DNA from 2 places in the Tunturiibacter psychrotolerans genome. Region 1 is predicted to be linked to the other one. Evidence: riboswitches for the same ligand, from Rfam matches in the RefSeq annotation. Region 1 holds a riboswitch; the other holds the start of a gene.
What was found. Region 1 has a riboswitch for cobalamin ahead of RBB77_RS06335 (carboxypeptidase regulatory-like domain-containing protein). Riboswitches for the same ligand answer to the same signal wherever they lie in the genome.

Region 1 (7,272 bases):
GATGTTGGCGCGTACCTCCAACACAGTGCCCCCGTCAATCAGGACATCTGCCTTTTCAACGCGGTCAGCCGTGACAACGGTGCCTTCCTTAATCAGAGTTCCCATCTTTGCTCCAGATCATTTCAACGCTACAGTTGCACAGCCACAAGGCGTCCGCCCTCATTAGGCAGATCTACATCACGTATTGGTGCTCATCACTCCGCTCGCGCCCGACGGGACCATGCCCTTTGCGACTCGTTGCTCCCAGCTTTCAGCCGAGATGCCTTTATCAATACGCTCCATCGTGATGCAGTTCTCAACCGGACAAACAAGCGAGCATAGATTGCACCCCACGCAGTGGTGCTCATCCACACGCGGAATTCGTTCAAGCGGGGTGACCGCAGAGATCGTTCTCGCACTTCCCGTGTCGAGTTTCGGAATCGGCGTGCTCGAAATCCTTCGCGCAGCTTCAACTTCGACCATCGCCGGCGTTCGCGTCGTATCGAGCACTGGAGACGTTCGGTCAAGATGAATGCACTGATGCGCCCCATCCCAGCAAGCCGTGTAGCAAAGCTGACACCCAATGCACAAATCCTCGTGGATGCGAGCAACGATCTGATAGTTGAGGTTGAGCTGCTTCCACTCGCGAACATTTGGAAGCGACAACCCGCGAAAATCTTCGAGTGTCGCAAACCCCTTCTCAGACATCCAATTCAACAGTCCGTCCTGCATATCTTCGACGATCCTATAGCCGTAGTGCATCGCAGCGGTACACACCTGCACCGTGCTACAACCCAGCAGAATGAACTCCGCCACATCACGCCAGCCTCCGATACCACCAATCCCCGAGAGCGGAAGCACGCTCCCAGCATCTGCCTGAATTTGCTGAACCATATTGAGCGCAATCGGCTTCACTGCAGGTCCACAGTAGCCGCCGTGCGAGCTCTTGCCATCAACGTTCGGGTTCGGCTGAAATGTATCGAGATCGATGCCCGTAATCGAGTTGATAGTATTGATAGCCGACAGCGCATCCGCACCGCCGCGTTTGGCGGCACGCGCAGGTATCCGAATATCCGAAATATTCGGAGTCAGCTTGACGATTACAGGCGTACGAGCCTTTTCCTTAACCCACCCCGTAATCTGTTCGCAGTACTCCGGCACCTGTCCCACTGCAGATCCCATGCCGCGCTCACTCATCCCATGGGGGCATCCAAAGTTAAGCTCAAGCCCGTCAGCACCCGCATCCTCCGCACGTTGCACGATGTCATGCCAGCTCTCGCGCTTACTCTCAACCATCAGCGAAGCAATCACCACGTGCTTCGGATACCGCCGCTTCACCTCCGCGATCTCCCGCAGATTCACTTCAATCGGACGATCCGAGATGAGCTCAATGTTATTGAAGCCCATCATGCGACGCCCCTCCCAATCGATCGACGAGTAGCGCGAACTCACATTTGTAATTGGCTCCCCAATCGTCTTCCAGACAGCTCCTCCCCAGCCTGCGTCAAAGGCACGCATGACCTGCTCCCCGCAGTTCGTAGGCGGCGCAGATGCGAGCCAAAAAGGATTGAGGCACGAAATCCCGCAGAAGGTAGTTTCCAATGTCGGTTTAGACGATGACATGTTGTGCCTCCAACCATGCAGCGATGCTGACGCCTGCGCGCTTTCCGTCTGCAACTGCGTCCACCACTTCGCGGCCGCCGTTGGTGCAGTCCCCACCTGCAAAAAACTTCGGGTTGGAGGTCTGTCCCGTCTCTCGGTCAATCACAATCCGACCACGTTCAGCCTGAATCTTTCCAAACTCACCCGGATACTCAGAGAGAAAACCTGAATGCGTAGCTTGTCCAATCGATAGAACAATCAGATCAGCTTCAAGAACGAACTCCGATCCTTCTTGAGGCACGATCGAACCATCATCCGTCGAGTCAAGCTTCGTCAACTCGATCCCCTCCACTGCTCTACTGCCACGAATGCCCGTCGGTTGAACATGCCATAAAAATTTCACACCCTCATTCTTCGCATGCTCGTACTCAAACGTGAACGCAGACATCTGTTCAGGTCCTCGTCGGTAAACGATATGCACATCAATAGCCCCAAGTCGAACGGCTGCAATCGCCGCATCAATTGCAGTATTGCCGGCTCCCACCACGACAACACGATTGGGTACAGTCGTCAGCGAGCCAGACTTGTATCCAGCAATTAGATCGAGTGCGTTCGTCACTCCGGGGAGCCTTTCTCCAGCGACTCCGAGCTTATGAATCGCGCCCAGTCCGATGCCTAAGAAAACCGCATGATGTTTCTGTTCAAGTTCGGCAAGTCCCGCAGCATCGATCCTCGTCTCGAAGTGAAAGTCCACCCCCAGCTGCGCAAGCATCTCAATCTCACGCAGACTCTCCACCAATGGCAACTTGTACTCCGCAACTCCGTAAGTGTTTAAGCCTCCGGGCAACGGTCGCGCATCGTAGAGATCGGCGCGAATGCCACGACGCCGAAGCTCAGCGGCGCAAGCCAGTGAAGCCGGTCCTGCGCCAACCAACGCAACCGATAGCCCAGTTTCGGCGCCAGGTTCAAACGGCAGCGGAGCTCCACTGTCATACAGCGCATCCATCGCAAAACGCTGGAGCCGTGCGATCTGAATCGGTTGTTTGTTGTAGCGATGCATCACGCAAGCCCCTTCGCAAAGCACCTCCACCGGACACGCCCGAGAACAGCTCGCTCCCAGAATATTCGCATCCAGAATCGTGCGCGCAGAGCCCGAAAGATTCCCGCTGGCAATCTTCTTGATAAATCGCGGCACATCAATATGCGTTGGGCATGCATTCGTGCAGGGCGCATCGAAGCAATACAGGCAGCGATTAGCCTCAGGCACAGCAGCCTGCCGGTCGAGTGGCGGATGCAGATCGCCAAAGCGTTCTGCCACCTTTGACGTAGCTGCGATCTGCTCAGGAAAAGGAACGCGCTCGCTCATCAAAGTCCGATCATCCTGTCAGGCTCAACAAAATCACAGCCGGAGAAACATCCATCGAATGTGGGCAATTGCATCATGGAAGACATCATGACCCTCCTGGACCGCGCATCTTTTATCAGGAGTGACTATTATGCACTATCTCGCCAAACGTACTGCCAACCAGAGAGATCCAAAATCACTTTGAATCATGCAATAGAGGAAATCCATCTTCATCATGATCCCTGCTCACTCAACCATCTCAAGGTCTTTCTCGCAAGCCGATCGAACGCCTGCACAGCCAACGTCAAATCTTCGATCCTCGTATCTTCCGCTTTATTGTGGCTCAGCCCAGCAAGCGATTGAGTAAACATCATGACGGTCGGAATCCCAGCGCGCGCGACCTCCGCAGCATCATGCAGCGGACCGGACGGCAGCCTATGAGACACGCTGCTCGTCTCCCGGACTGCCTCCTCACAAAACTCAATAAGCTGCGGATCAAACGGGACCGGTTCAATACTCCAAATCCTCGACCAATCGACAGTGCAGCCTTCTTCCTTCGCGAAACGCTCACTGGCATCGCGAGCATCACGCAACATCGAAGCCAGCACCTTCTCGTCAAGGTCACGCATATCAAGCGTAGCCTCGCAACGTCCCACCACAGCCGTCACAATCCCGGGAAAAGTCTTCACACTTCCCATTGTCGCGACCGCATCAGGATGTTTCCGCGCGATCGGACGAATCTCAAGCGCCAGCTTAGCCGCAGCCGCCAGCGCATCCCGTCGTACGCTCATCGGCGTCGATCCAGAATGAGCCTCCTGCCCATGGAACGTGATGGAATGGCGCTCCACCCCTTTGGTTCCCAGTACAACTCCCAATGGCAGACCCATTCCCTCGAGCACCGGCCCTTGCTCGATGTGCAACTCCAGATACGCAGCAGCATTTCTCCGCTCCTCCGCAGCCCTCCCAATCTGCTCCACATTAATCTTGCAGCTTAGAAGAGCATCCTCCAGCCGCACGCCATCGCGATCCGTCCGACTGCGATCGGCTTCAATCGTATGAGTCCCTGCAAATGCGGAAGATCCGAAGAGGCTGCGACCGAATCGCGCACCTTCTTCATCAGCCCAGTCAACCAGCCGAATCGTGATCGGCGGGCGTCCGTCAAAATCTTCTACCAGGCCACGCGTCACCTCGAGTCCAGTGAGCACGCCAAGGCATCCATCCAACCAACCCCCATTCGGCACAGAGTCAAGATGACTCCCAAGAATAAGAGCTCGATCTGAATCGCCCCGAAGGGTAGTCCAGGAATTTCCCGCAGCGTCATAGTGATGTTCTAACGGAAGGCCTTTCAGTTTCTCCTGAAACCACTCTCGCGCCTTGAGCCAGGCTGGAGTCCACGCCACTCGCTGAGCGCCGTCGGCGTCGCCCGTCAACGCACGAAGTTCCTTAAGATCAGAGATGACTCGAAGCGGATCAACAGGCACTCATCTCCTCCTAAAAAATAAGGTTATACCTGTCGCAGGTTTGTGGGTGGAATTTGAATGCACAGCAGCTTCGAGTCCAAGCGCCATCAAAAACTTTCGTGTCTCTGTGTCTAGAAGCCGTTAAAATGGTTCCGAACTCTTGGCCTTTCTTCCATCCAATAACCGTGCTCATTTGGTGAGCAAATTCGGGAGCAGCATTTGTCCATCCGCTTATCCATTCTCAAAGCTCTCGTCTTTGCCGTCCCGCTCGTTCCCTTGGCACAGAACGTTCAAGCCGAATCCCCCCAAAGCTCAGAAGGCGATAAAGTCGTAAAAATCGCCGGTGCACCCAATACGCCCAGAAAGCAGAAAAAGCACTATGTCGTTCTCGTCTCACTCGATGGCTTCCGCTACGACTATCCACAAAAGTTTGGCGGACCACATATCGCCGAACTAGCGCGCACCGGAGCAACCGCACCAGGGGGCATGCTGCCGTCCTACCCCTCCATCACCTTTCCGAACCACTTCACCCTCGTCACCGGTCTTAATCCCGAGCATCACGGAATTGTAGGCAACGTGTTTTACGATTCCGTTCGCGGCGAGACATATTCCTACCGAGACCCGAAGACCGCCACCGACGGAAGCTGGTACACAGGCACCCCGCTTTGGTCATTAGCCGAACAACAGGGAATGCGTGCCGCATCCTTCTTTTGGCCCGGCTCCGAAGCAATAATCGCAGGCGAACGGCCCGACGAATATCTCCACTTCGACGACGGCTTCGACGACCAGAAGCGTATCGATCAGGTAGTCGCCTGGCTCAACCTGCCTCCGTCGGAACGTCCGCACTTCATTACCCTCTACTACAGCAACACCGATCACGCCGGACACACCTATGGTCCTGACTCACCTCAAGAGCAGGAGCAGGTCCATCACGTCGATCAACTCATGGGTGATCTCAAAGCCAGACTCGACGCCACTCATCTCCCCATCGACCTCATCATCCTCGCCGATCACGGCATGATAAAGACGGAAGGCGACTGGATCACACTCGACCAATTCGCCGATCTCTCACACTTCAAAACCGAGGGCACGCTCCTCTACGCCGAGAGCGAAGCTGACGCCCAGAAAGCTTACGAGAGCTTTCGCGCTCACCCAGACCCGCGTTTCACCGCCTATCGTCGAGTCGAAGTTCCTGCCTATCTCCACTTCAACGAAAACTCACGCGAAGGCGATCCAGTTATCGTCCCCAACGGTCCCTACAACATTCGCAGCCATGAGAGCCCCCGCAACCCACCCGCAGGCGAACACGGCTATGACGTAACCCGAATGCCCGAGATGAAGGCGATCTTCGTCGCAAATGGTCCCGACATCCGCCCGGGAACGAAGCTCGCCAGCTTTCAAAACGTCGATGTCTATGACTTCATCGCAAAACTCCTACAGCTCAAACCCGCGGCCAACGACGGGGAATTGAAGCCACTGCGACCCGCTCTGAAGTGACTTTTCATGATTTCGTCAAACAAATAATAGATATTTACGCAGAAGGCCGGATCCCTTCCGGCGTCGATTTCACCGAGTCATCGACGTGTGCTAATTTGTAAGAGAAACATCTTGGGTGCCCGCGAGGGCATAAAAGGGAAGCCGGTGTAAGTCCGGCATGGTCCCGCCACTGTAATCAGGAAAAGACTCTTCACGAGCCACTCGGTCTCAATCGGGGAAGGCGAAGAGTCAGGAGCCGCTCAACAGCAGCTTCCGCCTGTAAGTCAGGAGACCTACCCAGGAAAATCGTGATTCTACCCCCGCGTGGAAACGGGGCCGATCGCTCACTGACCCTGAGCCTTACGCCTGCTTTGCCACGCCTTTCGAGGCGAACGTGCTCTTATCGAAGTCAAGCAGCTCCGTCGTCAGAACACTTGTATCAACTCTGACGCTTGCCTTCCTCTTATCCGTCTCTACACTCCTGCACGCCGCAACCGGCGGCAGTATCTCCGGTACCGTCACGGATCAAAGCGGCGCCATCGTTATGGGCGCGGCGCTCAAGCTCGTCAACATCGCACAGCAGACAACATACCAGGCAATCTCCGACAAGCAGGGGTTCTACATATTTCCAAATCTGCCCGTCGGCCACTACGACCTCATCATCACCGCCTCCGGTTTCAACACACAGCGAAGAGCTGACCTTACTGTAGACACCGACTCCGCCATCCGCGTCAACGCTGCTCTCGATATCGGCACGCGGTCCGACGTCGTAACGGTCACGAGCGAAGCCGGCGTTCAAGTCGAGACCGTCGCAACCCATCTCGGTGAGGTAGTATCCGGCGATCAGATGACCGCCATCCCTCTGAACGGCCGCAGTTACACCGATCTGCTCGCCATCCAGCCAGGCGTCGCGCCCGTCACGACTCTTCTTCCCAGCTCCGTCATCATGGCCGGAGTCACCGGCAGCATCGACCCCTCCGGCGATGCCAACCCCGGCACCCTCTCCATCAATGGCCAGCGCGAATCCTCCAACGGATTCATGGTCAACGGAATCAACGTGGAAGAGCCCATGAACGGTGGAACCGCCGTTATCCCCAATCTCGACTCCATCGAGGAGTTCCGCGTCCTTACCACCAACTTCGATCCCGAGTACGGCAACTACAACGGCGGCATCATCACCGTCGTCAGTAAATCCGGGACGAACCGTCTTCACGGCAAAGCATTCGAGTTCTTCCGCAACACCAACCTCGACGCCAAAGGCTACTTCGATCAGACCCGCGCCTCCTTCGACCAGAACCAATACGGCGGAGCCATCGGCGGTCCCATCAAACGCGACAAAATATTCTTCTTCACAGACTTCCAGGGAGCACAAACCACACAAGGCGTCTCAACCGGCAACATCTCAGTCCC
Region 2 (7,272 bases), 210 kb from region 1:
AAATTAACAATTGCCGAAATCGAGGAACTGGTTGAGCCGGGAGAGCTGAATCCGGACCACGTCGTTACCCCGGGGATCTATGTGAACCGGGTTGTGGTCGGCGCAGCTTATCGTAAGCCGATTGAGTCGAAGTTCATCAAGTCTGGAGGTGCCGCGTGACAGGCAAAGAGCGGATTGCGCGGCGGATTGCGCGAGAGTTTCGAGACGGTTTTTATGTGAATCTTGGTATCGGGCTGCCGACCATGATTGCTGAATACGTACCTGCGGGGATCGACGTTATGTTCCAGTCGGAGAATGGAATGCTCGGTGTCGGCGGGCCTCCGACCGATGACTGCGCTGACCCCGACCTCATCAACGCAGGGAAGCAGCCGGTGACGGAACTGCCGGGATGCTCGTTTTTCGCGAGCGAGGAGTCGTTCGCGATGATTCGGGGCGGACACATGGATATGAGCATCCTCGGAGCGATGCAAGTCGACGAGCATGGCAATCTCGCAAACTGGACGATTCCGGGAAAGATGGTGAAGGGCATGGGAGGCGCAATGGACTTGGTGGCGGGGGCACGTCGCGTGATCGTTGCTATGGAACATCAGACCAAAGATGGAGCTTCGAGGATTTTGAAAGAATGCACATTGCCGCTGACCGGACAGCGTGTGGTCCATGACATCGTGACGGAACTTTGTTGGATTCGCGTAAGCCCCGAAGGGCTGGTGTTGACTGAGGTAGCCGATGGGATGGACGCCGCTGAGGTGCAATCCCGGACCGAGGCGAGACTACTTGTTTCGCCAGATCTGCGTCTGATGACCGTCAACGCATCAGGGTAGTGGGCGATTTGCTTGCCGGCCGATTTTCGAGTCGACGTGAGTGTGACATCGCAACGATTTCGTTGTGGTATAACGAAATCTGTCTCGGGTGCCCATCAGGGCATAACAGGGAAGTCCGGTGAAGAGCCGGCGCGGTTCCGCCACTGTAAGTGAGGATAGCTGCTTTGAAGTACCACTTGGCCAATGGCTAGGGAAGGTAAAGCGGCGTGCAGGTCACCTGCCACCTCCAAGCCAGGAGACCTACCCGAGAGTAACCGGCAGACTTCTGCGGAGAACAAGAAGATGCATGATCGCTATTCTTATACGGTTTTCTCATCTGGAGCTCTTTCCATCGAACCTGTTGCCTTAGCGTCGGGAAGAGGTGTGAGCTTTGAGTGAGATGCATCGTCAACGTGTAGTACGGGCAGACGGTCGCCCCGTGAACATTGTGCAGCGGCGTGCGCATCTCTCCTATTGTTTTTCCGGCTGCTGTTGCGGGAGGATTGAGCGCGGCTATGCACAGGTGCCCGCCGAAACATACAAGGAAGAGTGGACTCGCCGGAAGATGCGAAATGCGGTCCATCTTACGAAGGCGGGATGTCTCGGACCCTGTGTTTTATCAAATGTGGCGAGCTTAGTCTTTGATGGAAGGGCAGTGTGGTTTCATTCTGTCAACACACCCTGGCAAGTGAAACAGATATTTGAATACATTGATGCGATGTTAGAAGCGGATCGCTTTTTGCAGCCGCCAGAAGAATTGCTTGAATATGTCTTTAACTTTTACGACTGGGACGCTCGGCCTCCGGCTTCGGTCTCGATTGCCTCTGAGAATGCGGTACAGGAAGAAGTACAGGGCATTGCCCTTTTTACGCATGCGGACACAGACTTGGTGACGCTTCAAAACGCGCGCCCTGGACTTCCAGGAGACATCAATGTTTTTCCTTATTCCTTGAATAGTCTGCGTAGTGAGGAACAGATGGTTGCGCTGTTAGCGGGAGCTCTGGCGCGGGCTCGCATTATCGTGTTGCGTTTGCACGGGCCATTGAGTTCGGTTGCTGGATTCCAGCTTCTTAGCGCCATGTGCGCTACGCAGAATCGATTCCTCGTCGTGGTGAGCGGTGTCGGCGAGATGAATCCCGAATTTCTTCGTGCCAGTACTGTCGATCCCGATGTCGTCGCGTCCGTGACGACTTATCTGGAGCGTGGTGGAACATCTAATCTTAGGGAATGCTTAAAATACTTGTCCGACCGTCTGCTGCTCACTGGGCATGGTTACGAGAAACCTACAACTCCCGCCGAGCACGGCATCTACATGCAGGATTTAGAGCACGCGGGATACGAGGACTGGCTGCAGCGTGCAGATCGTACGAAGCCGACCGCAGCCATTCTCTTCTATCGCGCTCATCTTCTCAGCGGGAATACTGCCTTCGTTGATGCTCTGGCTGAGGCAGTGGAGTCGCACGGCTTAAACGCGCTCTGCATATTTACATCTAGCATGAAGGCTCTGGATAACGATTTTCCGGCCGCGCTCCGACTGGTTGAAGGACGCGCTAATGTCATCGTCACCACGTTGTCATTTGCAATGGGAGAGATCAACGCCGGCGATGTGACACTTGCCGGTGAGAACATTTCAATCCTAGAGAGAATGGGAATTCCGGTGATCCAGGCAATCCCGAGCGGGATGACAAGGGGAAACTGGGAAGTGTCTCGGCGTGGTTTAAATGCGCTGGACACCGCGATCAACGTAGCGCTTCCGGAGTTTGATGGCCGCATCATCTCGGTTCCGATCTCGTTTAAAGAGCGGGGCAATGCTCAATCCGGGGATCTATATGTCCCTCACCCTGGGCGCGTAGACCGCGTTGCTGGAATTGCCGCTCGGCTTGCGAAACTCCAGACCCTGGCCAATCCATATAAGCGTGTTGCGTTTGTTCTTACAAATTCATCGACCAAGGCTGCCCAGGTAGGAAATGCTGTCGGACTAGATTCGCCGGCGAGCCTGCTGAACCTGCTGCAAGCAATGAAAGGACGCCGCTACAGGATCGGAGACCTGCCAAAGTCTGCCGATTATCTTATTCACGATCTTCTTTCGCGCGGGACATATGACGACGCACATCCCCTCAATGAGGGAAGCGCTCATCGATATTCGCGCGTAGTCTATCGGCAACGCTTCGAACGTTATCCTGATGTCCCAAAGAAACGGATGATCGATTTGTGGGGGCAGCCTGCTGATCGCGGATACACACTGCGATCGTCTTCGCCGAAGATCGATAAGAAGCTGATGAGCGATGTTGCGATGAAGATTGCTGCGATGGACTTTGAACCATGGAGTGATACCGACGACTACCTGTTTGCGGCAATGCATCTGGGGAATGCGCTGATAGCAATTCAACCGCCGCGTGGCTACGGGCTTAACCCTGACGCCATTTATCACACTCCTGATCTTCCACCGACGCACCACTACACTGCGTTCTATCAGTGGCTCTCGACTTCAGTAGAAGAAGGTGGATGGGGCGCTAATGCCATCGTGCACGTCGGAAAGCACGGAACGCTCGAATGGTTGCCGGGAAAATCTGTCGGCTTGTCGGGAGACTGTTTCCCGGATTTGCTGATCGAAGACATGCCGCTTATCTATCCGTTCATTATTAACGATCCAGGAGAAGGTAGTCAGTCGAAGCGCAGAGGTCATGCGGTGATTGTGGATCATTTAACCCCGCCAATGACTAGTGCAGAAACCTACGGGCCGCTCGCAGCATTGAACCAATTGGTGAACGAGTACTACGCGGTGGAGAAGCTGGACCCATCAAAGCTCCCTTTCATTCAACAACAGATTTGGGAGCTGATTCAGGATGCAAATCTAAAAACTGATCTCGATCTGAAAAACATGTTGTCGCGCGACCATGGGGATCATAAACACGATTGGGAGGACGAACTCACGCCAGAGGGGGTCCCCGTCACTCTTGCAGAGATGAGCGGAAGTGAGGTCGCGCATCTGATCGAAGATATTGATGGGTATCTGTGCGAGCTTGGCATGGCGCAAATTCGTGATGGTCTGCACATACTCGGTAATATGCCTCCGCTTCCCGAGATGCTTCGCTCGATGACTCGGTTGGCGAACGTGGGCTCGCCCAGCCTTTTGGATGCGCTCGCCCGTAATCTCCAGTTTGGTTATCAGGAACTTCTCGACGCGCCAGGGAAAAGGCTTGATGTTGCAGTCACTCTCTCTGGGACTGTTTGTTATACGCATGCCGATGTACTCGAGATGCTGGATCGAATGGCGTTGAATCTTTATACAAGACTCGAAGAAACCGGTTTTCGCATCGATGTGTCCGAGGAGTTTCAACGTGAGATAGTGGGGGCTGCGTCGAAAGAGGTTACGGCGGCTCTTACATTCGCCTGTCAACAGATAGTTCCGAATCTGGAACGCGTTAATGAAGAGGTTGAGCACGTTCTCGACGCTCTGGAAGGCCGCTATGTTCCGGCAGGTCCGGCGGGTGCGCCGACGCGTGGGATGGCGCACATCCTTCCCACAGGCAGAAACTTCTACGCGGTTGATCCTCGGGCGCTTCCTTCTGAAGCTTCGTGGCGCGTAGGCCAGCAGCTTGCTCGCGAGGCGATAGAACGATATCGTGTTGAGGAAAATCAATACCCTGAGACAGTTGGGCTCAGCGCGTGGGGCACCTCGCAGATGCGAACGCATGGTGACGACGTGAGCGAGGTTCTGGCGCTACTTGGTGTGCAGCCGATCTGGAATAAACAGTCGAGGCGTCCTGAGGGAATGACTTTGATTTCACTAGAAAAGCTCGGGAGGCCGCGCATTGATGTCACTCTTCGCATCAGCGGCTTTTTTCGAGATGCGTTTCCTCATCTGATTGACATGATCGACGACGCGGTCTCGCTCGTCATTCAGCAGGACGAGCCTTTGGAGATGAATTTCCCAAAAAAACACTATTTATGGGACCTTGAAAAAAATAGGGCTCAGGGAGTTGAAGAAGCTGAGGCATCCGCGCGGTACAGAGTTTTTGGGGCGAAACCCGGTACGTACGGCGCGGGTATCCAGGCGCTGCTGGAGACACGGCACTGGAAGAGTGACGAAGATATCGCTCAGGTGTTTCTCGAATGGGGCGGCTATGCATATGGCAACGCGGCGAACGGTGTTGATGCGCGGCATGTCTTTGCGGAACGATTGAAGAGCGTACAGGTCGCGCTGCATAATCAGGACAACCGGGAACACGACATCTTTGATTCTGATGATTATTTTCAGTTCCACGGTGGTATGGTGGCGACCATCCGAGCGCTTACTGGGGTACAACCGAAGGCTTACTTTGGCGATAACTCCCGGCCGGATGCTGTGCGCGTGCGGGACCTGCGTGAAGAGGCATTGCGTGTCTATCGCTCACGAGTGGTCAACCCTAAATGGATCGAGAGTATAAAGCGCCACGGCTACAAGGGTGGACTGGAGCTAACAGCGACAGTCGATTACATCTTCGGCTTTGACGCGACTGCACATGTAGCTCCAGATTTTATCTATGAAGGGCTCGCCCAAGTGTATGCCCTCGAAGTGAATACCCAGGACTTCCTGAAACAATCAAATCCTTGGGCGTTGAATGCGATTGCCGAACGTCTGCTCGAAGCAAATGAGCGTGGGCTGTGGGAAGACCCCAAGCCGCAGACACTTGAAGCGTTACGTGAAGTTCTGTTCGATAGCGAAACCCTGCTGGAACTACGTGGTGAGACGAGAAGGAGCGCGGTATGATTCGACCGGCTTATCCCTTCACGGCGATCGTCGGCCAGGAACAGATGAAAATGGCGTTGCTGCTCGCTGCTGTGGATTGGCGACTCGGTGTATTGTTGCGTGGAGACAAAGGCGCAGGAAAGACCACGGCCGCGCGAGGGCTCGCCGAGTTGCTCCCGAAGCCTGGCCGCTTCGTTAATCTTCCAATAGGCATTACAGAGGATCGTCTTTTGGGCGGATTGGATTTGGCTAGTACGTTGAAAGGTGAGCCAGTACTTCGACCGGGCCTGGTAGCAGAAGCGAATGGTGGCGTTCTTTACATCGACGAGGTGAATCTTTTACCCGACCATCTTGCCGATGCACTGTTGGATGTAGCCGCTACGGGCATCAGCACGGTCGAACGAGAAGGTTTCAGCGCGGTCCAGGAAGCACGGTTCGTTTTGATGGGAAGTATGAATCCAGAAGAAGGATCGCTGCGGCCACAGTTGCTCGACCGATTTGCTCTTGTCGCCGATATTGCTGTCGCTGGACTCGCGGCCGAAAGACGAGAGATCGTTGAACGGCGAATGGTTTATGACGCCGATCCCCCACTTTTCGCGGGTTGGTGGATGGAACAGCAGATAAACCTTCAGCAGCGGATAGTGGCTGCGAGAGCGGCGCTCCAAGCCGTGGGATGTTCTAGCAATATGTTGGACCACATCAGTGCGATCGTTTGCAAGCACGGAGTTATATCTCTTCGTGCAGATCTCGCCATTGCGCGTGCCAGCTGTGCACAGGCCGCTCTGCTAGGAGATGAAGAGATTACAGAAGAACATATTGATACCGTCTTGCCGCTCGCACTCGCGCACCGACTAGCGCGGTCGTCTCAGAGGCCACCTCTTCCGAAGACTCCTCCTTCGCCATTGCCCCAAACGCCATTGCCGATTGGGGAGAGTGAAAAGACCGATCAAATGACTGAACAACGATTTACTCCCCTGCCAATCAGCACACCCGAGTTGCGTTGGACTGCGGATGATGGCAAAAGCGGAGCTACAGAGGCGCGCAGAGGAAAGGCACCGGGGCCCGTTGTTAGAAGCAGGAGAAGCGAACAGCCCGCGGAGCTTGATTCGCGTCGCTCCGTGTTGGAAACCGTTGTTCGTACGGGGCAGGTGACGCCTCGTCTTCAAGATCTATACGAAAAGGTGCGGGAGCCACTAGTTGGATCGCGATTTTTATTCGTTGTCGATTCAAGTGGATCGCATGCCGCGCGGGAACGGATGAGAGCGGTTAAGGGAGCGGTGGCTGGTCTTATTGAGCGGTCTCTACGGCGTCGCGACGAGATTGCCATGATTGTATTTCGCGGCGAATCTGCAGAGCTTCTGATTGAGTCTACGAACGATGTGGCGGCTGTGACTGCTGCTTTGGAGTATCTGCCGACGGGGGGGCGTACTCCGCTGGCGCATGCTCTTGAACTGGCAAGCCAATTCGTAACTCCTGAGACGCTCTTAGTGTTGATCACCGATGGTCGTGCGAATGTCCCCTATGGCGGAAAGGATGCCTGGCTCGATGCGTTGCAGGCGGCGATCAAGATTCAGTGTCCCGCTCTCGTCGTTGACACTGAGTCGAACGAGAATGCATTCGGTAAAGCGAGGGAACTTGCCGACGCAATGCGAGCGGAGTGCATTAGCCTGACGGAGCTTGAGGCGGGATATGACTTTGCCATTCTTCTCAAAAACGGTGCCAGTCGATAGCTTACGAAAG

Region 2: linked by a shared signal. The riboswitch ahead of RBB77_RS07120 (cobaltochelatase subunit CobN) and the one ahead of RBB77_RS06335 (carboxypeptidase regulatory-like domain-containing protein) in region 1 are both predicted to bind cobalamin.

The regions. Positions count from the first base shown of each region.
Region 1 covers NZ_CP132942.1:1,540,806-1,548,077, forward strand. The annotation lists gene hydA (dihydropyrimidinase) at 1-105, opposite strand, end outside; gene preA (NAD-dependent dihydropyrimidine dehydrogenase subunit PreA) at 178-1,602, opposite strand; gene RBB77_RS06320 (NAD(P)-dependent oxidoreductase) at 1,589-2,947, opposite strand; gene RBB77_RS06325 (Zn-dependent hydrolase) at 3,160-4,407, opposite strand; gene RBB77_RS06330 (ectonucleotide pyrophosphatase/phosphodiesterase) at 4,606-5,883, shown strand; cobalamin riboswitch at 5,980-6,177, shown strand; gene RBB77_RS06335 (carboxypeptidase regulatory-like domain-containing protein) at 6,257-7,272, shown strand, end outside.
Region 2 covers NZ_CP132942.1:1,748,183-1,755,454, forward strand. The annotation lists gene RBB77_RS07110 (CoA transferase subunit A) at 1-159, shown strand, start outside; gene RBB77_RS07115 (3-oxoacid CoA-transferase subunit B) at 156-821, shown strand; cobalamin riboswitch at 891-1,083, shown strand; gene RBB77_RS07120 (cobaltochelatase subunit CobN) at 1,240-5,553, shown strand; gene RBB77_RS07125 (AAA family ATPase) at 5,550-7,262, shown strand.